Regions from separate parts of the Peribacillus sp. NPDC096448 genome, predicted to be linked through region 1. Evidence: riboswitches for the same ligand, from Rfam matches in the RefSeq annotation. Region 1 holds a riboswitch; each other region holds the start of a gene.
What was found. Region 1 has a riboswitch for thiamine pyrophosphate ahead of ACIQ0C_RS00130 (ABC transporter substrate-binding protein). Riboswitches for the same ligand answer to the same signal wherever they lie in the genome.

Region 1 (6,959 bases):
AAGGTAAAAGGGAAGGCTGCTGAGGCATATAGCTGATATGGCCCTTTAAGCCATTTATCTTTTTACCATCCAGTGAAATGATGCCATGATCAGGCTTCAAAATGCCGCCGATCAAGTGGAACAATGTACTTTTACCGCTGCCCGATGGCCCGAGGATCGTAACAAATTCCCCATCATTCACATGGAAATTCATATTCTCTAATATATTCTGTTTACCATCGAAAGAATAGGAGACGTCTTTAATTTCGAGCTTCATCCTTTTCGCCCTCCTTTCTCTTCCAAGAAACTAAGTATTTCTCCAGGAAGGTGATGATTCCAAAAAAGATCAGGCTCATTCCCATAATGATGAAAATGGCTACAAACACCCGATCTGTCCTGAACGCTGAAGAAGCGAGAGTCATATAAACACCAATCCCCGATTTTGCCCCAAGCCATTCCGAAATAACAGCACCCATTACACTATAAGTGGCCGAAATTTTCAGGCCGGAGAAAATGAACGGGATCGAGTGAGGAAGTTCCAGCTTCCAAAATAACTGGCTTTTTCCCGCTCCCATCATCTTGAAATAATGCTTAAGCTCGTATGGTGTCTGGCGAAAACCGTCCAATGATGCAACCGCAACCGGAAAAAAACATACCAGCGAAATCACGATTAACTTAGGCAGCATGCCAAAGCCAAACCAGATCACCAATAGCGGCGCCAAAACAATGATAGGTATATTTTGTGATAGTATGAGCAGAGGATAAACCGCGTCCTTCACACCTGGAAAAAGGTGCAGAATTGCCGCGATCAATAAGCCGATGCAGCTTCCAATAAAAAAACCCGACAACGCAAGCTCCGTTGTGGATATAAGGTGTCCGTAAAGATTGCGGGACGACTCAATTCCTTCAATAAAAATGGCCGATGGAGCGGGAAGCAGCCATTCTTCGACTTTCAATAAGACTGTCACTGACTCCCATACTATCAGCAACAATAATAAAAGAAAGAAGGGAGCCCCCTTCTTCCAAATTCCCCTTCCGATCATGCCCGATATTTCTCCGTTAACGTATCCATCGTAATCCCGCTTGGCTGATATAATATTTTCACTTGGGAAATGACATTCGGCGATCCTATTTCAATCATTCTTACATTCATTTTTTCTATCACGGCAAAAAGTTCGGAAAGCTCACCCTCCATTGTCGTTTCAAGCGGGTGAACCTCATACTTGACACCTGATTCTTCAATGATCTTGATTGCTTCATCGACCATAGGGATGACATTTTCCCCTTTAGGAATAATTTGTATGCTAATTAATGAGTTGGCCATTGCATTTCCTCCTATTTTGGTAAAAATTCATTGGTAAATGCCTTTTCAGGATCGAAATCACCTTCAAGAAGCTTATTTTCAGTCATCCAATCACTGTAATTCTTCCAAATTTCAAGCTTTTGTTCACCCCATCGCGGAGCATCATCCTGATACTTGTCTGCAAGCCACTCCTGGCTTTTCTTTACTAGTTTTGCATCAAGATCCGGTGCAGACTTAATTAACATGCCTGCTGCATCATCAGGATTCTTAATCGCATACTGGTACCCTTTCGAAGCTGCATGAACGAATGCTTTAACAGTCTCGGGATCTTCTTTTATCATCTTTTCATTTGTAGTCAAAACAGGCGTATAGTAATCAAGCTTATCAGAGTATTCGGTTAAGTAAACCATATTAAGCTTTTCATTTCGCAACTCAGCCTCAATGCCTGTCCAACCATAATAAATCCAGGCAAAATCTATATCCCTTTTAACCGAAGTGAAAAAATCCATGTCTCCTGTATTGACTATGTCCACTTCATTTACATCCGCATTTTCTTTTTTCATGAGTGAATCAATTATGGCCTTTTCAACCGGAGATCCCCAGCCACCATACGTTTTCCCTTCAAAATCCTTGGGAGTTTTAATGTCCTTTGCCTCAGGGGAAGCGAATCCCGAGGTATTATGCTGGATGACAGCAGCTACCGAAACAATCGGCACGCCCTGCACGCGGGCCTGCGTTATGCCCTCCTGGTAGCTCACGCCAAATTCAGATTTCCCTGAAGCGACAAGCTTATCGGCTCCAGCTTCACCTGGCATGATAATTTCCACATCAAGACCTTGATCTTTAAAATAACCTTTTTCCTTGGCTACATACAATCCAGTATGGTTTGTATTCGGTGTCCAATCGAGCACGACCGATACCTTTTTTAATTCTTCATTTTTAGATGCTTCTTCTTTTTCATTAGTTCCGCCTGCTCCGCATCCAGCCAAAAGGAACAACGAAGTTAACAGTGGTAAGAATTTATTCAAGTCATTATCCTCCTACACATCTTATAAGTTCCATATGCCGGAACATAATGGGGCTCCAGGGTCTATTCAAATACTGGATAAAAAAGCAAAAAACGCCCGAAGATGAATTCGGACGTTAACATACAAAACAGAAAATCAGTAATAATATGTTCCCTCCGCTGGCATCATCCAGATCAGGTTCAAAGAGTCAGCATCTAAAGGATGCAATCTCAGCCAGCAGTACTGGCCCCCCTACATTTCTCGCACATATGAACTTTTCTCTCTCATTATATCAATTCATAGGGAAAAAGGAATACTAATTTGCTTCTTATCACTAATTGGAAAGGTATTCCTGGCACTTTAGGATATCTAGCAAAACAGCTTTTCGAACGAAAATCATTGGAAGCAAACTAAGTCTGCCTCTTTTCATTCCAATCATTCTTGGCTGCAACGGTGGCGGACACGTTCCAAATAGTCATTTCTTTGCAAGCATTCATATAATGTGCATTACCTGTAGACATTTTTGTTTACTGGTTTTATTAAACCCTTAATTTCATAAGCAAAAGGTGGATATGATCATGATAAAGATTAATCAAAAATGGTTAGATGTCAGTCAAATCCAACCAGGTACAGCATCTGCTAAATCGCTTGAAACTCTTCAATGCTTGGCGGAAGATTCTAACGTTTTTGAATACCGGAACTTTGGGGATTTCAATTTCGAGATACAGCTGAGGAACCGAGTCATACAGGCAGCTATTGCGTTGGATAAAAGCGGTCCGGAATTTTCCACACTTGAGGAATCTCAATCCAATCAACAATATTGGCACCTTTCAAAGGATGGCACCTTTACCCTTCAGCCAGGGATTCTCCCCCATGCTGCACTCGTTGACATTTTCATGAATGGAAGGCTTTATGCCTTCGAATGCGGGACAGCGATAGTCGTCACTTTTTTAAAGGCGATTTTGGATTTAATCGGCCCTAGGAATTTCGACTATCTTTTTTCAGATCTATTTTTATATGATTGGCGCCCTCCAAGGAATATGGCTCTTATCGTTCACCAAGGACGGGATTATTTACCAGGTGATTGCGTTTACTTCAAAAACCCTGATCACGACGAGGCAACTCCTGAATGGCAAGGTGAAAATGCGATATTATTAGGAAATGGCCTCTTTTATGGCCACGGGATCGGGATTACCACTGCACAGGGAATCATCAATGAATTGAATAGCAATAGAAAGCCGTACGCCACCATATCAGCATTCCTGACAACGCATATCATTTTCCTGGATAGTTCCTTCTATAGACAATTCCAACAAAATTTCCCCCGTGCAAAGCCCGGTAACAGTCCTGCCAGCCTTTCCGATTGTATTGTTTCTGAAATAGGTTCGAAGATATACCTCTCATGACCCTTTAGTTCCCATGCCGTAAAACCACCGGCATAAAAAAATGCTTGGGGAGAGATCTCCCAAGCATTTTTTCTTTTCACGCCCCAATATTCCCTTTGCCTTTGAACCTGCGGGCACTTGCCTGACCCCATTTCGTTATGGATAGTGTATAAACAGCCAAGGCTGACCATATGAACAAAAAGGCTAAAAGATGTGCTTTGGTGAAACTTTCATGATAGACGAATACCCCGATCAATAAAGATAAGGTCGGAGCGATATACTGAAAAATGCCAAGCATCGATAACGGGATCTTCTCCGCCCCTTTTGCAAAATATAAAAGAGGCAATGCCGTGGCAATACCGCCGCCCACCAACAGCAAGCTTGTGCTCCCATCTGTAAAGAATTGCATTTCTGACCGGTTCATCAAGTATATCAGGTAACCCAGGGCCAGGGGCGTTACCATCATCGTTTCGAGCGTCAGCCCGATCGCCGATTCGGCCTTGATCATTTTTTTTGCCAGACCGTATAATCCAAAGGTCATGGCCAAAACAAGAGAGATCCACGGGATCGTGCCGAAATGAATGCCAAGGATCAAGACTCCGATTCCTGCAAGCAGGAATGAAATGATTTGGGCCCCGCTCAATTTTTCTTTTAAGACTATCACTCCCAATAGTACACTGACTAGCGGATTGATATAATATCCAAGGCTCGTGTCGAGGATGCGGCCAGAGTTAACGGCCCATATGAACACTCCCCAATTAGCTGTAACAAGCAGTGAGGCCGTTAGTAATGCCGTAAAGAGTTTCGGATTTCCCATTATGTTTTTGACATAATTAAGAAACGCTTGCCATTTTTTCATGAACATCAATAAAACCAGCATGAACACGAAAGACCATAATACCCTCTGAGCTAAAATTTCTATTGCACCGACTCCCTGAAGGAACTTCCAGTAAATCGGCACAACTCCCCACATCATGTAAGAAAGGGCTGCATAAATCGCCCCTTCTTTTTGTTCATCCACTTTCATAACAAGCCTTCTTTCCATTTACATTCCTTTATCTAATTCCAACTAACAATTTTGTATTTCCATTTCTTTTTTTGCAACTGTTAATTTTTATCATACATGATTTTGTCATCAATGACCGTCATGACCGCCTCAGCTTTCAGGAGATCATCCGGCGCAACAGCAAAGACATCCAGATTAAACACGGTAAAATCGGCATCGTACCCTTTATTGATCACACCGCGGCGTTTTTCCTGCCCGATTGCTGCAGCACTCCCCTTGGTATACAGTGCGAAAGCCTCGTAAACGGAAAGCCTTTCACCCAAGCCATATACAGTACGGTCCTCACTGTTGATTTTCATCCTTGTGACAGCAGCATGAATGCCCAAAATCGGATTTAAGGGTTCAATGGGTGCATCCGATCCCCCCGCACAAATGATGCCCAAATTCAAATAGGTTTTCCAGGCATAGGAGAATTCCAACAGATCGGCAGGAACCTTTTCTTCCACCCACGGAAAATCGGATGGGACGAAACCCGGTTGGATATCAAAGATTACCGGCAGCTTTGCCGCCCGCTCCAACAGCTCCGGCCGGACAATCTGCGCATGGATGAGCCGGTCCCTCTGTCCCTTTTTCGGGGGGAGGGCTTCAATTGCATTCAAGACATATTCAAAAGCGAGATCGCCAATCGCATGGACAGCAATCGGCATTCCGGCAGCCCTTGCTTTTTTCACCCATTCCTGAAGCTCGTTTTCAGTGAATATCGCAACTCCATTCGTATTCTTTTGATCTACATAAGGTTTGCTCAACAAGGCTGTGCGTCCGCCTAAGGAGCCGTCGGTAAATATCTTCATGCTATCGAATTTGATGTATCGCGTACCTTTCTGATAGCCGCCGCCTGCTGCCAGCATTTCTTCAAACGCTTCGTGATGGACGAGTAAGTTGGCGCGAAAGGCCATTTCCCGGTCCTCGATTACCGATTTAAACGCCTGATATGTCGGCATGAAGCCATTGTAGTAATGGAGGTCCTCAGTATGTACGCCAGTCAAACCTAGCTTATATGCGTCTTCTATGGCCTCTGTGAGCGCGTTTTCGATATACTCTTGATCAATGCCGGGAAGGCTGTCTAAAATAAGGTTCTGCGCCTGACTTTCTTTAAATAGACCATTTAAACGTCCGTCAGGATATCGGCAGATCACCCCGCCTGGAGGTTCTTTTATATCTTCTTTAATATCCGCTTCCAAAAGGGCGCGCGAATTGACCACCAAGGCATGCCGGCAGATCCTTTTCAATACGATGGGATGATCTGCCGAAATCGCGTCAAGCTCATCCCGTAATATCAATTCAGGGCTCGGCCATTCATTTTCATTCCACCCTTCGGCAACGATCCACTTTCCGGCCGGGGTCTTTGAGCACTTTTCCTTCAAGGATTTCATGATCGACTCCCTGCTATCCATCAAAGAGAGGTCTAAACGAAGCAGCCTTTCACCATGCCCGACCAAATGAAGGTGACTATCCACTAACCCCGGAAGCATCGTTTGTCCTTTTAAGTCGATTTCCCTGGAAATATTGCCGGCATATTCATTTTTCAAATGGTCCAGGCTGCCGGTATCAACAATTACCCCCTTTTCAGTGTATACTGCCTCCACTTGATCATTTTCTTTAATCATCGTATAAATCGACCCATTGAACCATAACGTTCCCATTCCAGCTTTACACTCCTTATTAAATGATTGTTACTGTGCAGATATGCAGTAAGTGTACCATCTCATATCACGAATTCCCATATTTATGCTTTTACCCAAGCCCTTGCCAATAAAAAAAAGCCAGCCTTGGAGGCTGACGGTCATGCATTTCGATCAATTATTAAGGAGTGCTTCTTCCCTTTTCCGTAAATCCACCCGTTTGATTTTACCTGATGTCGTTTTGGGCAGCTCTTCTAAAAATTCGATTTTCCTTGGATATTTATATGGGGCAGTCAATTCCTTCACGTGCGATTGAAGCGTCTTGATCAAGTCCTGGCTGTTCGGATCGATATCATCCATCAAGACGACATACGCCTTGACCACATTTCCCCTTATTTCATCTGGACTTGCTATAACGGCACACTCTTTAACATATGGATGCTTAACGAGTGCATCTTCCACTTCAAACGGTCCGATCGTATATCCCGAGCTGATGATGATATCATCAGAACGGCCCTCAAACCAGAAATAACCATCTTCATCCTTTTTCGCTTGATCGCCGGTGATATAATAGTCCCCACGGAATTGCTGCGATGT
Region 2 (6,959 bases), on a different contig from region 1:
CATTTGCGATTTTTTTAGAAAAAGACGCTTTTAGTGGGTTTCTAATCCAAGGAACTAAGCTGTCATTCACCTGTTTGGTCAGGTACAACAAACTACACTGCGGGTAGTGTATTTGATGGGTTATTTTACTCATTTTGACTAATATATTATTTCTTTACATTATATTCGTTGTAGATTCATATTTCCCTTTTAAAATGATGGTAATAAGAGGAGGGGGAGAGGGAAATGAAAACGAATCTAAAGAAATTCGGTTTATGTATGATGAGTGCGGCCTTTATATTGCAGGCTACTTCCATGGGGGCTTCAGCAGCAAAAGGAAATCATTCCAATTCGTCTATTTATGAGAAGAAAATCGTGAATATCGCACATCGGGGAGCTTCTGGTTATGCACCTGAACATACCATTCCAGCTTATCAATTGGGAGAACAAATGAAGGGCGACTACATAGAAATCGATCTGCAAATGACCAAGGATGGAAGATTGATAGCAATGCATGATGAAAAGGTGGATCGTACAACGAATGGTACTGGTCTTGTGAAGGATTTAACGCTGGCAGAAATCAAGAAACTGGATGCTGGTACATGGTTCAATGAAAAATATCCGCAATTGGCAAAAGAGGTATATGAAGGGTTAACGGTTCCCACTCTTGAAGAAGTCTTTAAGAAGTTCGGCAAGCAGGCCAATTACTATATCGAAACAAAGTCCCCTGATGTGTATCCAGGAATGGAAGAAGAACTTCTGCAGGTTCTGGAAGAATATAAAATGGTGGATTCAAAAGGCCGTACCAAGAATGTATTAATACAATCGTTCAGTAAAGAAAGCCTTATGAAGGTTCACGACTTGAATCCAAAGTTACCGCTTGTGCAACTTTTTTCTTACAAGAACCAAGCAACCATTTCCGATCAAGAATTGGAATCGATAAAGGAATATGCAGTTGGCGTTGGCCCGAACTTCAGTAAGGTAGACGGACAATATGTGAAGATGGTTCGCAACCATGACCTTCAATTCCATCCATATACAGTAAATGAAAGAGCCGATATGAAAAAGGCTCTTGAATGGGGTGCAACGGGGCTGTTTACGAATTATCCCGATGTTTTCAATGAGGTACTAAGAGAGTACAAGCACAATAATAATGGCAATAAATAAAGTACTAAATAAAGGTTTCATAGGTGAGTCCCGGTTTTCCGGGGCTTTTTTGCAATGAAGGACTTCTAATTCCTGGGAAAATCAGGTGTTCATAGGCTTAGCAGTCTTGTGGATGGGTATATTAAAGGTAATAAGAAAATTTTGGGAGGTTGATTATGAAGGCTGTAACGTTTCAAGGAGCAAAAGATATTCAGGTAAAACAAGTTGAAGATCCGAAACTTCAGCAAAAGGATGATATCATCGTACGAGTGACTTCAACAGCTATATGCGGGTCCGACCTCCATATATATCAGGGTGCTTTGCCGACGCATAAAGATTATATCATTGGCCATGAACCGATGGGGATCGTCGAAGAGGTGGGTCCGGAAGTGACAAAGGTGAAAAAAGGAGACAGGGTTGTCTTGCCTTTCAACATTTCTTGCGGGCACTGTTATTATTGTGAACATGATATGGAGAGTCAATGTGATAATTCCAACCCCAATGAAGCGGTGGATACAGGCGGGTACTTTGGTTTTACGGAACGATATGGGAACTATCCAGGCGGGCAGGCAGAATATTTTAGGGTACCATATGGAAACTTCATGCCATTTGTCATCCCAGAGTCATGTGAACTTGAGGATGAAGCGCTTTTGTTCCTGTCCGATGTGCTGCCAACCGCATATTGGAGTGTAGAGAACGCTGGCGTCAAGAAAGGTGATACGGTAGCGGTATTGGGCTGTGGGCCGATTGGCTTGATGGTTCAGAAGTTCGCTTGGATGAAAGGAGCAAAAAGGGTCATTGCCATCGACAATCTTCCTTATAGACTCAATAAGGCTAAACAGATGAATAAGGTGGAGGCGTATAACTTCGATGAGTATAACGATATGGGCAGATACATTAAGGAAATCACTTCAGGCGGGGCCGATGTGGTCATAGACTGTGTGGGAATGGATGGAAAGAAATCAACGATAGAGGCGATTGAGCAAAAGCTGAAACTTCAGGGTGGAACGTTAAGTGCGATCGAGATTGCACTTAACGCCGTACGTAAATTCGGCACGATCCAACTGACTGGCGTGTACGGATCGAAATATAATATGTTCCCATTAGGCAATATATTCGAGCGGAACATTAACCTGAAAATGGGACAAGCACCGGTCATTCACTACATGCCCAAGCTTTTTGATAAAATCACGGCTGGAGAGTTCGACCCTACGGAAATCATATCCCATAAAGTCCCCCTCGAAAAAGCGAGTGAGGCTTATCAAATCTTTAACGATCACGAAGATGAATGTATTAAAGTGGTGCTAAAGCCATAATGTGAAGCTATAAAAAATCCAATGCCCATGAGCTGCATTGGATTTTTTACATTTATACGTTTACCGATAATACACCATAAACTTCGATCAATTTATGTGAAATATAAATGATCATCTTGCCCGTGATCTGAGGAAATCAGGATTACTGGCTTTTTTACTATGATGGCTGGCATTCGTTTAAAGGGGAATCCGGGAATGTGACGATTGACCCTTCAGATGATGAAGGAGAGATGCAGTACCGGGTGATCTTGAAAAAGGGTTTTTGGTAAGGAAATGGAGGATTTATATTATATAATGATAGTGACAAAAGGAGGATGTTCAGATGGTATATAACTCGGCAGCAGAACTTTGTGAAGGGTTTGGTTATCCGCCCGTTCACGTTAAATTGACGATAGAGATCATCGATAAGAGATTGGGACCTGTAAAGGCAGAAGCGGAGATTGCCATCAAGCCTGTTAAGTCAAAGGGATATCTGGAAGTGTTGGTGGAAGAATTGGAATCGGAGCATATCTTTGCTGATGAAAATGGCAGTATCTATGGCAGCTTCGGCATCGATCAAAGCATCCAGATATATGATGAAGTCCTGACTGTCATTCCGTTCGAAGAGATAATGGGAAATGAAAATTGGAAAGAGACAGTTGAGGAAACCATCACGGTGGATAAACTAAAGGAACAACTGGGGAAATCCCTAAATGATTATCAATTCAGTGATTTGAGCGGGAAATATAAATTCAGGAAAAGATGTACGATAACAGAACTTCAATTCATAGATTAAACGATAAAAGGAGAAGGCGATATGCTTTCTCTTTTTTCGATCATTTTACATATGGTCTTGCCTATGATATCTTTCCCTATCATAATCAAATGCTTGCAGTGACTCAATCTGTGAGAACCTTTAACCATACACAATGTCAAGGAGAGCTCAGTAAGGTTTTTAATGGTTTCAACTTGCATTTATTATATAGCTTTACATAGGTTAATATATTGTTAAGGGCTTTTACAGGAAAAAGAAATGAATATTTTAAAAGATAAAAAGGAGAATATATGAAAATTGGTTTGGTACGGCATTTTAAGGTGGCACATGAATTTCCTACTGGGAGATCTGTGACGGCGGATGATATGAAGCAATGGTTTGAGGACTATGATGCTGCGGATATTATTTATGGAACGACTTTATTTGGTGTTGAGGAATGGCAAGAATGTTATTGCAGTGATATGTCGAGAGCTGTCAAGACAGCGGAACACATCTATCCAGGTACGGTTCATAGGATGGAGGAGCTGCGGGAAATACCATCACCACCTCTGAGAGGAAGGATCAAGCTGCCGTTCATCCTTTGGGCCATCTGGATTCGCTGCTGCTCGGTGATCAACAAGCAGACAAGGGCGGAAATTAAGATTGCAGAGCAAAGGATCAATAAAGTATTGGATGAAGTTTTTGCAAAGGGGGAAAGGAATGTTCTGATCGTGAGTCATGCCGCCCTCATGGTATATCTGAGGAAAGAGCTGATCCGGCGAGGGTTCATCGGTCCAAAATTCAAGATTGCCAGTAATGGAAAACTCTATGTATTTGAAAGAAGAGAAGGGAAATAATATATGGTTTCCACCAGGAAAAGGTAAGCCATTTTGCTGATTTTAAGAAAGAGGCAGGCATTTTCCGAATAGTTATTCTTTTTTTATTGGTTGTGGTTTATTATTGTAATAGTGTAATTTTTACGAATTCAATATTGGGGAAAGAGGGGTGGACATTTTGCTGAAGGCAGTTTTTTTTGATTTAGATGATACATTACTTTGGGATCAGAAAAGTGTAAAAGAGGCTTTTGTGGCTACATGTCAAGTTGCCAAGGAGAAATATGGTCTGAATGTCGACGAGTTTGAAGAAGCGGTGCGGAAGGAAGCGCGTGACCTTTATTCTTCTTACGATACATATGCATTCACTCAAATGATTGGAATCAACCCATTTGAGGGACTATGGGGGAATTTTCAAGATGACCATGATGAATTCCGGAAGATGGCCGGGATTGTACCGGCTTATCGGAAAGAAGCGTGGACGAGGGGCTTGAAGGCTTTAGGGATCGATGACCCGGAATTTGGGCTTGAACTGGCAGAACGTTTCCCGGCCGAAAGACGCAAAAAGCCATTTATCTATGAAGAAACATTCCGTGTTCTGGATGAATTAAAAGGGAAGTACAAATTGCTATTGCTTACGAACGGATCTCCTGAATTGCAAAATACCAAACTTGAAATTACGCCTGAACTGGTTCCTTATTTCGACCAAATCGTGATTTCAGGCGCATTTGGACGAGGTAAACCGGATGCCTCCATTTTTGAGCATGCTTTGGAAATCATGGAGCTTGATAAGGATGAAGTATTGATGGTCGGCGATAATTTAATGACCGATATCCTTGGAGCATCACGGGTAGGTATAAAGTCGGTTTGGATAAATCGCCATGATAAGGAACGGAATGAAGTGATTCCAACCTATGAAATCACGCATTTAGAGGAGCTTTTCCCTATCCTTGAGAGCCTGAGGGATTAATTGGCGGTCCTCCTCCAAATAACAATTTTAGATAATTGTAGAGAAAATATTAGGTCTTTCAAATTATTTACAGAATGAAAAGGGTGAGCTATAGTTACCCTGTAATCAATTAAATTATTCAGACTAGGGGTGTCCAATAAAAGTTGGGCTGAGAGGGAAGCGCTTAAGCTTCTTAACCCTCAGGACCTGATCTGGTTCATACCAGCGTGGGGAAGTTAGAATCTACTGAACGATGACATTTCAATTGGTCATTTCTGTAGTCATACTAACGTTAGCCGGGTCTTTAAATTTGAGACCTGGCTTTTTCGTGCGAAATGGATTGGATTTTGTCCTTTTTAAATGAACTTAAAAAGGAGAAATGAAATCATGAAGAGTAATTCAGTAAATGACATGAACGTTTCAATTATGTCCAGTTTTGCCGGGAGTAAAAAAGTGTATGTTGAGGGATCTAGACCCGATATTAAAGTACCTATGCGTGAAATTAAGCTAAGTCCGACAACAGGGGCATTCGGCGAAGAGGAGAATCCGCCTTTACGTGTATATGACACAAGCGGCTTCTATACGGATTCAGAATATCCCATTGATATTCATAAAGGCCTTTCCCCGATTAGACGCAGCTGGGTTCTGGAACGGGAAGATGTTGAAGAGTATGAAGGGCGTGAAATAAAGCCCGAAGATAACGGATATAGAAAAGTGGAATCACAATCCAATGCCGAAGTTTTTCCGGGATTGAAAAGAAAACCATTGCGTGCAGTGAAAGGGAAAAACGTAACCCAGCTCCATTATGCCCGCAAAGGTATCATTACTCCAGAAATGGAGTTCATTTCGATCAGGGAAAATGTAGCCCCTGAGTTTGTAAGAGAAGAGGTAGCTAGCGGGCGGGCGATCATTCCGGCAAATATTAACCATCCGGAAAGTGAGCCCATGATCATCGGACGTAATTTTCACGTGAAAATAAATGCGAATATTGGAAACTCAGCTGTTAGTTCATCGATCGAAGCTGAAGTGGAGAAAATGACTTGGGCAACACGATGGGGTGCAGACAACATAATGGATCTTTCCACAGGAAAGAATATTCACACGACGCGGGAATGGATTATTAGGAATTCACCTGTGCCGGTTGGAACGGTTCCGATATATCAAGCATTGGAAAAAGTGAATGGAGTCGCGGAAGATTTAAATTGGGAAGTTTTCCGGGATACATTAATCGAGCAGGCTGAGCAAGGTGTCGATTACTTCACCATACACGCTGGTGTGCTTTTGCGATACATCCCAATGACAGCAAAGCGAGTTACGGGCATTGTTTCCAGGGGAGGCTCCATAATGGCACAATGGTGCTTGGCCCACCACCAAGAAAGTTTTCTCTATACTCACTTTGAAGAGATTTGTGAAATCATGAAGACGTATGATGTCGCATTCTCATTAGGTGACGGTCTCCGTCCTGGGTCCATTGCAGATGCAAACGATGAGGCACAATTTGCCGAATTGGAAACACTTGGGGAGTTGACGAAGATTGCTTGGAAGCACGACGTTCAAGTAATGGTGGAGGGACCCGGTCACGTACCGATGCATTTGATTAAAGAAAATATGGATAAGCAGCTGGAAGTCTGTCAAGAAGCACCATTCTATACCCTGGGACCATTGACGACGGATATAGCTCCTGGATATGACCATATCACTTCTGCGATTGGTGCTGCCATGATTGGATGGTTTGGTACTGCCATGCTTTGCTATGTGACACCGAAAGAGCATTTGGGGCTACCGAATAAAGAGGATGTTCGGGTAGGGGTCATTACTTACAAAATTGCAGCCCACGCAGCTGACCTTGCAAAAGGCCATCCGCAGGCCAGAAAACGGGATGATGCCCTTTCGAAGGCCAGATTCGAATTTCGTTGGAGAGATCAATTCAATCTTTCCCTTGACCCTGAAAGGGCAGTTGAATATCACGATGAAACTCTTCCGGCTGAAGGTGCCAAAACAGC
Region 3 (6,959 bases), on a different contig from region 1:
GGCAGTCGATAGCCAATCTGCCTCAAGTCCCGCCTCTTGCTGGACTCTGATCATGTTCTTCAACTCGGCTACTTGATCATTCGTTAGCGCCACCTTAAACATGCCCTTGTTCACTAATTCGATGTCTATCCCACTTATGTCTTTTAATTCTTCCGCCAGTGCAGGAAACATCCCCCTGCTTCGGCTTGCCAATGTAAAAAGCGGGTTATCAGCATCTAACTCGGCTTGTGCCCCTAACATCCCGGCTGCAGCACTGGATGCTTTACTGGCAAGTCTGTCTTTTTCCAATAAAAGGACCTTTTTACCTCGCTTGGCTAATTGGAAAGCAATGGATCCACCTATTACTCCTCCCCCAACAATGATTGCATCATATATGGAATTCATCTTATGTCTCCTTTCCCAAAGACTTCGAATATTCTTTAACGGCTTCAAGCGGATTTTCAGCTTCAAGCACACCTGACATGACGGCAATTCCGCGTGCCCCCGCATCCAGTACCACTTGGCAATTGAAAGGAGTGATTCCGCCTATCGCAATTATCGGAAGATTGACATTTCTTGTGATTGCATGAAGCTCCTCAACTCCCTTAGGAGGAAGGCCGATTTTTGAATCCGTTTCAAAAACATGTCCATAAATCGCGTAATTGGCCCCTTTGCTGAATGCGGCTTTCGCTTCATCCATGGAATGAATCGAACAGCCAACATTCAATCCTGGAAAAGCTCCTTTTACGACTTCTGCATCTAAACTATGAAAAGCCAATTGCACACCAAATACTTTGTGTACCCAGGCTACATCCACGCGGTCATTAATGATGATCTTAGAAAGCGGAATCTTTTTATCATGTAATAGACCCACTGCTTGATAGAGTTCCGAGGCACTCATATGTTTTTCCCTTAGATAAAAGAAATCAACATGTTCCTGAATGTTTGAAGCGATTTCCACAAACTTTTCAATTGGCTGTTTCCCAGTAGAAATAATATGCAATTCATGTGCATTCATACTAGAACCCCTAACTAGTAAAGTTACAATTTCATAAAATCAAATAGATACTAACGGGAATTGAATCGATAGATAAAAGCCGGCCAACAGCAGGATGATAAAATACAGAATGAAACTATAGTCCTTTTTTGAAAACCCAAATTCATAATAGTATGTTCGTTCCCGACTGTCTGTAAATCGCTTCGCCTCCATCGCAACCGCGATTCGGTGAGCACGTCTGATGCTTCCGGATAGCAACGGGATGGAATAGGCTTTCATTTTAAAATATACCGATCTTATTCCTTTTCCCCTTTCGAAACCACGTACTTTCATCGCGTTTCGTATCGTTTGGAACTCCTCCATCATGATGAGAATCAGCCTTAATGCCGCCATGAAACTATAGGCATATTTCGGTTTAAGCCTAACTTGCTGCATTAACGAATAAAACAAGTTCACTGGTCTCGTCGTTAAGGAAAAAGTTAAACCAAGGGCCGCAAAGAACAAAGCTCGAAAGCCTACCAGTAATCCCTTCATGAAACTTTCTTCTGTAATCGATATTAGGCCCCACTCAAACCAAAGCGTCTCACCTTGCCCGAAAAATATCATTGCAGAAGAGGTGGATATAAAAATGAAACAAAAGGGAATCGACAAAAGTAAGATGCGCAATATCGAATGCCCGGTAAAAAACAAAAATAAAAGTAATACGCCAATGGTGATGTTCATCATATAATTCAGGTCATGAATGAATAACGCCACGATGCATAACACAATCAGCACACCAAGTTTAAGGCTTGGATTAATTCTATGGAGCCATGTTTCTGCATTTGAAACATTCATCTACATGACACTCCTTTTAACTTTGGTCTCCACAAATCCTGCATGAGCAATTTTTTCATCACTTATTACGTTTCCGTCCTTAACCGTCCAGATCCTGGTTGCAAAGTTTTCTGAAATATGGTCGTCATGAGTTACCATGATCACTGTTACTCCGCGTCTTCGATATTCCTCAAACCATTCCAGTAATGCAAAGGTATTTTTCGAATCTTGTCCAAAGGTCGGCTCATCCAGGAGAATGATTTTTTTGTCTATTACGATTGAGGCGGCTACGCTTAAGCGACGCTTTTGACCCATTGATAATTGAAACGGATGTTTATCCCGGTGTGCCTCCAGGCGGAATACTTTAAGCAATGAGCGGACTCTCTCATCTATTTCTTGTTGCGGCCTTTTATCAATACGCAATGAATAAGCAATCTCTTCATATACCGTATTTGCAACGAACTGAAACTCAGGATTTTGAAAGACAAACGTCATATGATCCGTTGGATTTTTCACTCTTTTAATAGGGGTCCCCAATAATTCATACTTACCTTTCGTTTTTATGAACTGCATTAAGGCATGCAAAAGAGTACTCTTCCCCGCGCCATTTTCACCCCTGATTACAATCCATTCACCTGAATGTACCTTCAGCTCTTCAACCTTGATTTTTTCCTCTTTATTCCGAAAACCTCTAAAGCCTTTCACATCCATAAGGGGTGAATCATCTGTAAATGGGTGTTCCCGAATGGGTGCATACTTCTGTATATACTCATCCCAAACACCTGGGAACCAAATTCCATGTTCTTTCATTTCATTTTTATATAGTGAAAGAATGGTGTCTCTTGGACCATCAGCTATGATTTGACCGTCATCGTTAAAAAGCACGATTCTTTCGATGAATTCTAAAACATGGTCAATTTTATGCTCGACGATAATAACCGTTTTGTCTCGTCCGACTTCCTTCAACAATTCCCAGATTTCTTTCGTTCCTTCCGGATCAAGCATGGCGGTTGGTTCATCTAAAAATATAACTTCCGGTTCAAGGGCCAATACTGAAGCGATTGCCAGACGCTGTTTCATCCCGCCTGATAATGTTTCAATACTTGTATGGCCCAGGTTCAATCCTACTTTACGGAAATGATTTTGAATCTTCTCTTTCATTTCTTCTTTAGGGACGGAAAGATTCTCAAGGACGAAGGCAATTTCCTCATCGGCAAATGGCATGCAAAACTGACTATCGGGATCTTGAAAAACATACCCCCACGAAGAAGGGCATTTCAATTTCTCCGTTTTCATCGGTACTTCGATGGAATTCGGAATCAATCCGCTTAACACTTGTAAAAGAGTCGACTTACCACATCCTGATGGTCCCAAAAGTAGCACTTTTTCTCCTTGATCAAACGATAGTGATAGGTCCTTGAATATCAAAGATTCATCACCGGGAAATTTCATCCTTAACTTTTCAACAGAAACGATTGGTTCCATTGCCCTCAACCTCTACTTTTAATCAAGTTCTGCATAATCTTTATTTGAAACCGGACGCACAAGATTAGTTACTCCTGTTGATTCCAGGACTTTAACTAGATAATAGGCGGTCACACCAGCAAAGAATATGGAACCTACAAACCTCGCTATCATGAATAACGATAGATTCCAAGTAGAAAGCGCACCTATTTCCCCGTATGCAAAATCCATGATAACCGATGCCAAGCAGGAAGCTATCGCAGCTAAAATGGTCACCGGCATATTGAATTTTTTATATTTGAACCCCATGAACACCAGTTCCGCAAACAAACCTTGGACCACCCCATATAACAGTACGGTCAGCCCCCATGGTGAACCAAGAAAGAATTCCCCGGAAGCTGCAGCTATCTCCGCCAAAAGTGCCACACCCGGTTTCCGTAAAATTAAAAATGCGACGGGGCCAGCTATAAACCACATACCATAAATAAGTTGATCCAGATGTAACCCTAATGGTTTAACGGAATAATAAACCGAACCCCAAAGAATATAAACGATTCCAAATGCAACCGCAATCACGATCGTGACTAATATATCCGTTAATTTCAATCCTTTTTTCATTGTTTCATTCTCCTTTTATACTTCTAGTGTTTCCTTATGAACAGGCCATGTCTCTAAACGATAAGCCATTTCCCAAAATGAGTATTCATATTGGCTACTAAGGATAAAATGCTCTTTCATTCTCTCCTTATCTTCATCAGTTACTTTTTCAGCAATCTCATCAAGCCTCGAAATTTGTTCTTCCACCAAAGTACGGAACCACTCTCCTCCGTAAGCCGCTATCCATTCTTGATAAATCGGCTCTTCGGGCATGCACCCTTGCAGCTTTTCACCTATCTCATAATACAGCCAGTAACACGGTAAGATAGCTGCAATAACATCTCCTAAATGTCCCGAATAAGCCGCATGATACATATGGGAAGTATAAGCATAAGCAGTCGGGGCTGGTTTGAAATTTTCCCGTTCTTCTTTTGTGATGCCTAATCTCTCGGAAAAATTCTCATGAAGCTTCAACTCCGCTTCATATGTTCCTTGTGCATGGCCGGCAAGCCTGCTTGTTGTATGTAAATCTGTAGCTTTGACTGCCCCTAAGGCTTGAACTCTAGCAAAATGAGATAAATAATAGGCATCTTGCATGACATAAAAACGAAAACTCTCCATTGGCAAAGTGCCATCTCCTATTCCTGCAACAAACGGGTGATTAAAACTAGCTTCCCAAATGTGATCCACTTCCTGACGAATTTCCTCTGAAAACTTCATATCCATGACCTCCAAATTGTATTTTTTGAATGAATGTTACGAAAAAAACTTTTATCACCCCTTTTTTTGCAAACAAAAAACCACTTTCTTAAACGTAAAGAAAGTGGTTGTACAAGAAATAATACAGAAACGTATTGTTCCAGACCCCCACTTCCCTACGCTGGTATAAACCAGATCAGGTTCTAAGGGTCTTAAAGTCATACTTTAATCTCAGCTTCTGCGGTAAAAACACCTTTTACCTATAAAGCACCCCTAGTGGTACAAATTGTATATTTAATTTTCATTTGCCTTTATATTAACACGATAAATCCAATTGTCAAACGTATTATAAAAGTTTTCATGATTTAGGGTTACTAAACATTCAATCTTGCAACCATCATTTCCCGTCAGTTTAATAGCCTACAAAGAATTTGATCAAAGGGAGTTCATTTAGTAGTTTTCTCGTGAATTCAACTGCTTTACTCGTGAGTTTAGCAATTTCACTCGTGAATTTTGCCGGTGTACTCATGGAGTTGGACGATTACTCGTAAGTTTAGCCGGTTTACTCGTGAATTCAGCTGTTTTACTCGTGAGTTTAGCGGTTTTACTCGTGAATTCTGTTATTCTCAAAAAAATGGCCTATATGTCAGGGAATAGTCTGCATGACTGTCCGCTGACATATAGGCCATCTACTAAAAAACAATATTATACATTCGACGTTGCTTTTAGTTTTATATTCCCCTCAATCTGTAGTTTATCATAGCTGCCATACCTCTCCTTCACAGCGAGTAACGCCAAGGCAGCCATTATGCTCGGAACCGTGAAGGCCATGAATGCATTTTGTGGCGAATAGTTTGCAGCCAGCAATAAACCTATTAATGTTGGGGCAACAATGGCTCCAATTCTACCAAAAGCCAAGGCCCAGCCTATCCCGGTGGTCCTTATCTCCCGCGGATAATACTCGGATATATACGTATTGGCTAAATTCATCGCGCCGACTGTACAGGCTCCTCCAAAAGCGATGAGAATATATAATGCTACTGCATTTGAGGTTAATCCTAATATGACAAAACAGACCGTACCTATGGCACAGAGGGATACAAGTACTTTTCTATGGCCTATTTTCCCAACTAAGTATCCGCCAATTATAGATCCGCCAATTTGTCCTATTCCCGATATAAGATTGAAAGATAAACTGGATGAAAGGCCGTATCCGGACTGCTGCATGATTTTGGGTAACCATGTATTGAGTCCGTATACCATTAGTAAACAATTAAAGGCAGCTACCCAAAACGCAAATGTGCTGAGAGTACGCTTATTTTCGAAGAGTTTTTTGACAGGGAAGCCCTTTGCCCTTTCCTGGACTTTGGCAAACTCATAATCGTCAGACTCTTTATAGTCGCCATCTGGATCAATGCGATTCAGGATTCCAGCAAGCTTTGCTCCTTGTTTTCGAATAACATAATAGGAAAGCGATTCGGGAAATTGCTTCATGAAGAATGGCAGTGCCAGTAAGGGAAGCGCCCCTATCCAATACAAAACCCTCCAACTCATTTGTTCCATTACATATATTCCAATTAAAGAAGCAAGTATGCTTCCGATGGAATAACCGCAGTACATAGCTGTTACAATGAGCACCTTATTCTTTTTGGGTGAGTATTCCGCCATTAAGGAGATGACGTTTGGCATTAATCCTCCCATTCCCAAGGCTGCTATAAATCGCATAACCGAGAAAAAGGCAGGATTGGGGGCAAAACTTGAAAGTAATGTAAAAACACTGAATAAACATATACAAATGGCCAGCACTTTTTTTCTCCCTATTTTATCCGCCAAAGGTGCAAAAATGAGTGCTCCCACCATCATTCCGAACAATGAATAACTTGCTATTCCTCCAGCTTCGACTGGCGTCAAGTTCCATTCCTCCATCATCAATGGCAAACCTACTCCGTACATGGCTATATCAAATCCATCGAAGGTAATTGCGAACAAACACCACATAAAGACCATTATGTGGAAACGGCCAAATTTACTATTACCCACCACTTCAGAAGCATTGACTTCACGCAATTAATTCCCTCCTCTTTGCCATATTTTCACGATATAACATGCAAAGTCAGTTTCCCTAGTTCACCATAATCTGCCATTATTTCATCGTTAGCCTGTATGGAAACGGCATCTGTAATTCCGCCTACCAAAACAATCATTCCAGCCTGTATGGTAAGTCCTTCACGGCTAATCATTTTTACAAGTTCCACAATCGAATGAATCGGATGATCGAGTACAGCTTCACCGCGACCTCTCTTTTGCATTTCACCATTTTGATATAGCGTAACTTCTGTTTGGGCCCAGTCCATGTGATACGGGGAATAAGCTTGATTGCTAAGCAAGATTTTGGCTGAGGATGCGT

Region 2: another riboswitch for thiamine pyrophosphate. It lies ahead of thiC (phosphomethylpyrimidine synthase ThiC); the one in region 1 lies ahead of ACIQ0C_RS00130 (ABC transporter substrate-binding protein).
Region 3: another riboswitch for thiamine pyrophosphate. It lies ahead of tenA (thiaminase II); the one in region 1 lies ahead of ACIQ0C_RS00130 (ABC transporter substrate-binding protein).

The regions. Positions count from the first base shown of each region.
Region 1 is NZ_JBIWEU010000001.1:25,712-32,670, reverse strand. Features, by position in the region: gene ACIQ0C_RS00145 (ABC transporter ATP-binding protein) at 1-256, opposite strand, end outside; gene ACIQ0C_RS00140 (ABC transporter permease) at 240-1,022, opposite strand; gene ACIQ0C_RS00135 (thiamine-binding protein) at 1,019-1,303, opposite strand; gene ACIQ0C_RS00130 (ABC transporter substrate-binding protein) at 1,315-2,310, opposite strand; TPP riboswitch at 2,444-2,553, opposite strand; gene ACIQ0C_RS00125 (protein-glutamine gamma-glutamyltransferase) at 2,868-3,695, shown strand; gene rarD (EamA family transporter RarD) at 3,772-4,701, opposite strand; gene ACIQ0C_RS00115 (amidohydrolase) at 4,782-6,383, opposite strand; gene mbcS (acyl-CoA synthetase MbcS) at 6,537-6,959, opposite strand, start outside.
Region 2 is NZ_JBIWEU010000030.1:12,959-19,917, forward strand. Features, by position in the region: gene ACIQ0C_RS25750 (glycerophosphodiester phosphodiesterase) at 226-1,146, shown strand; gene ACIQ0C_RS25755 (zinc-dependent alcohol dehydrogenase) at 1,302-2,441, shown strand; gene ACIQ0C_RS25760 (hypothetical protein) at 2,764-3,216, shown strand; gene ACIQ0C_RS25765 (histidine phosphatase family protein) at 3,486-4,031, shown strand; gene ACIQ0C_RS25770 (HAD family hydrolase) at 4,189-4,977, shown strand; TPP riboswitch at 5,093-5,207, shown strand; gene thiC (phosphomethylpyrimidine synthase ThiC) at 5,344-6,959, shown strand, end outside.
Region 3 is NZ_JBIWEU010000009.1:236,390-243,348, reverse strand. Features, by position in the region: gene thiO (glycine oxidase ThiO) at 1-384, opposite strand, end outside; gene tenI (thiazole tautomerase TenI) at 386-997, opposite strand; gene ACIQ0C_RS16945 (energy-coupling factor transporter transmembrane component T family protein) at 1,037-1,813, opposite strand; gene ACIQ0C_RS16940 (ABC transporter ATP-binding protein) at 1,814-3,277, opposite strand; gene ACIQ0C_RS16935 (ECF transporter S component) at 3,296-3,874, opposite strand; gene tenA (thiaminase II) at 3,890-4,573, opposite strand; TPP riboswitch at 4,709-4,837, opposite strand; gene ACIQ0C_RS16925 (MFS transporter) at 5,258-6,619, opposite strand; gene ACIQ0C_RS16920 (2-keto-4-pentenoate hydratase) at 6,646-6,959, opposite strand, start outside.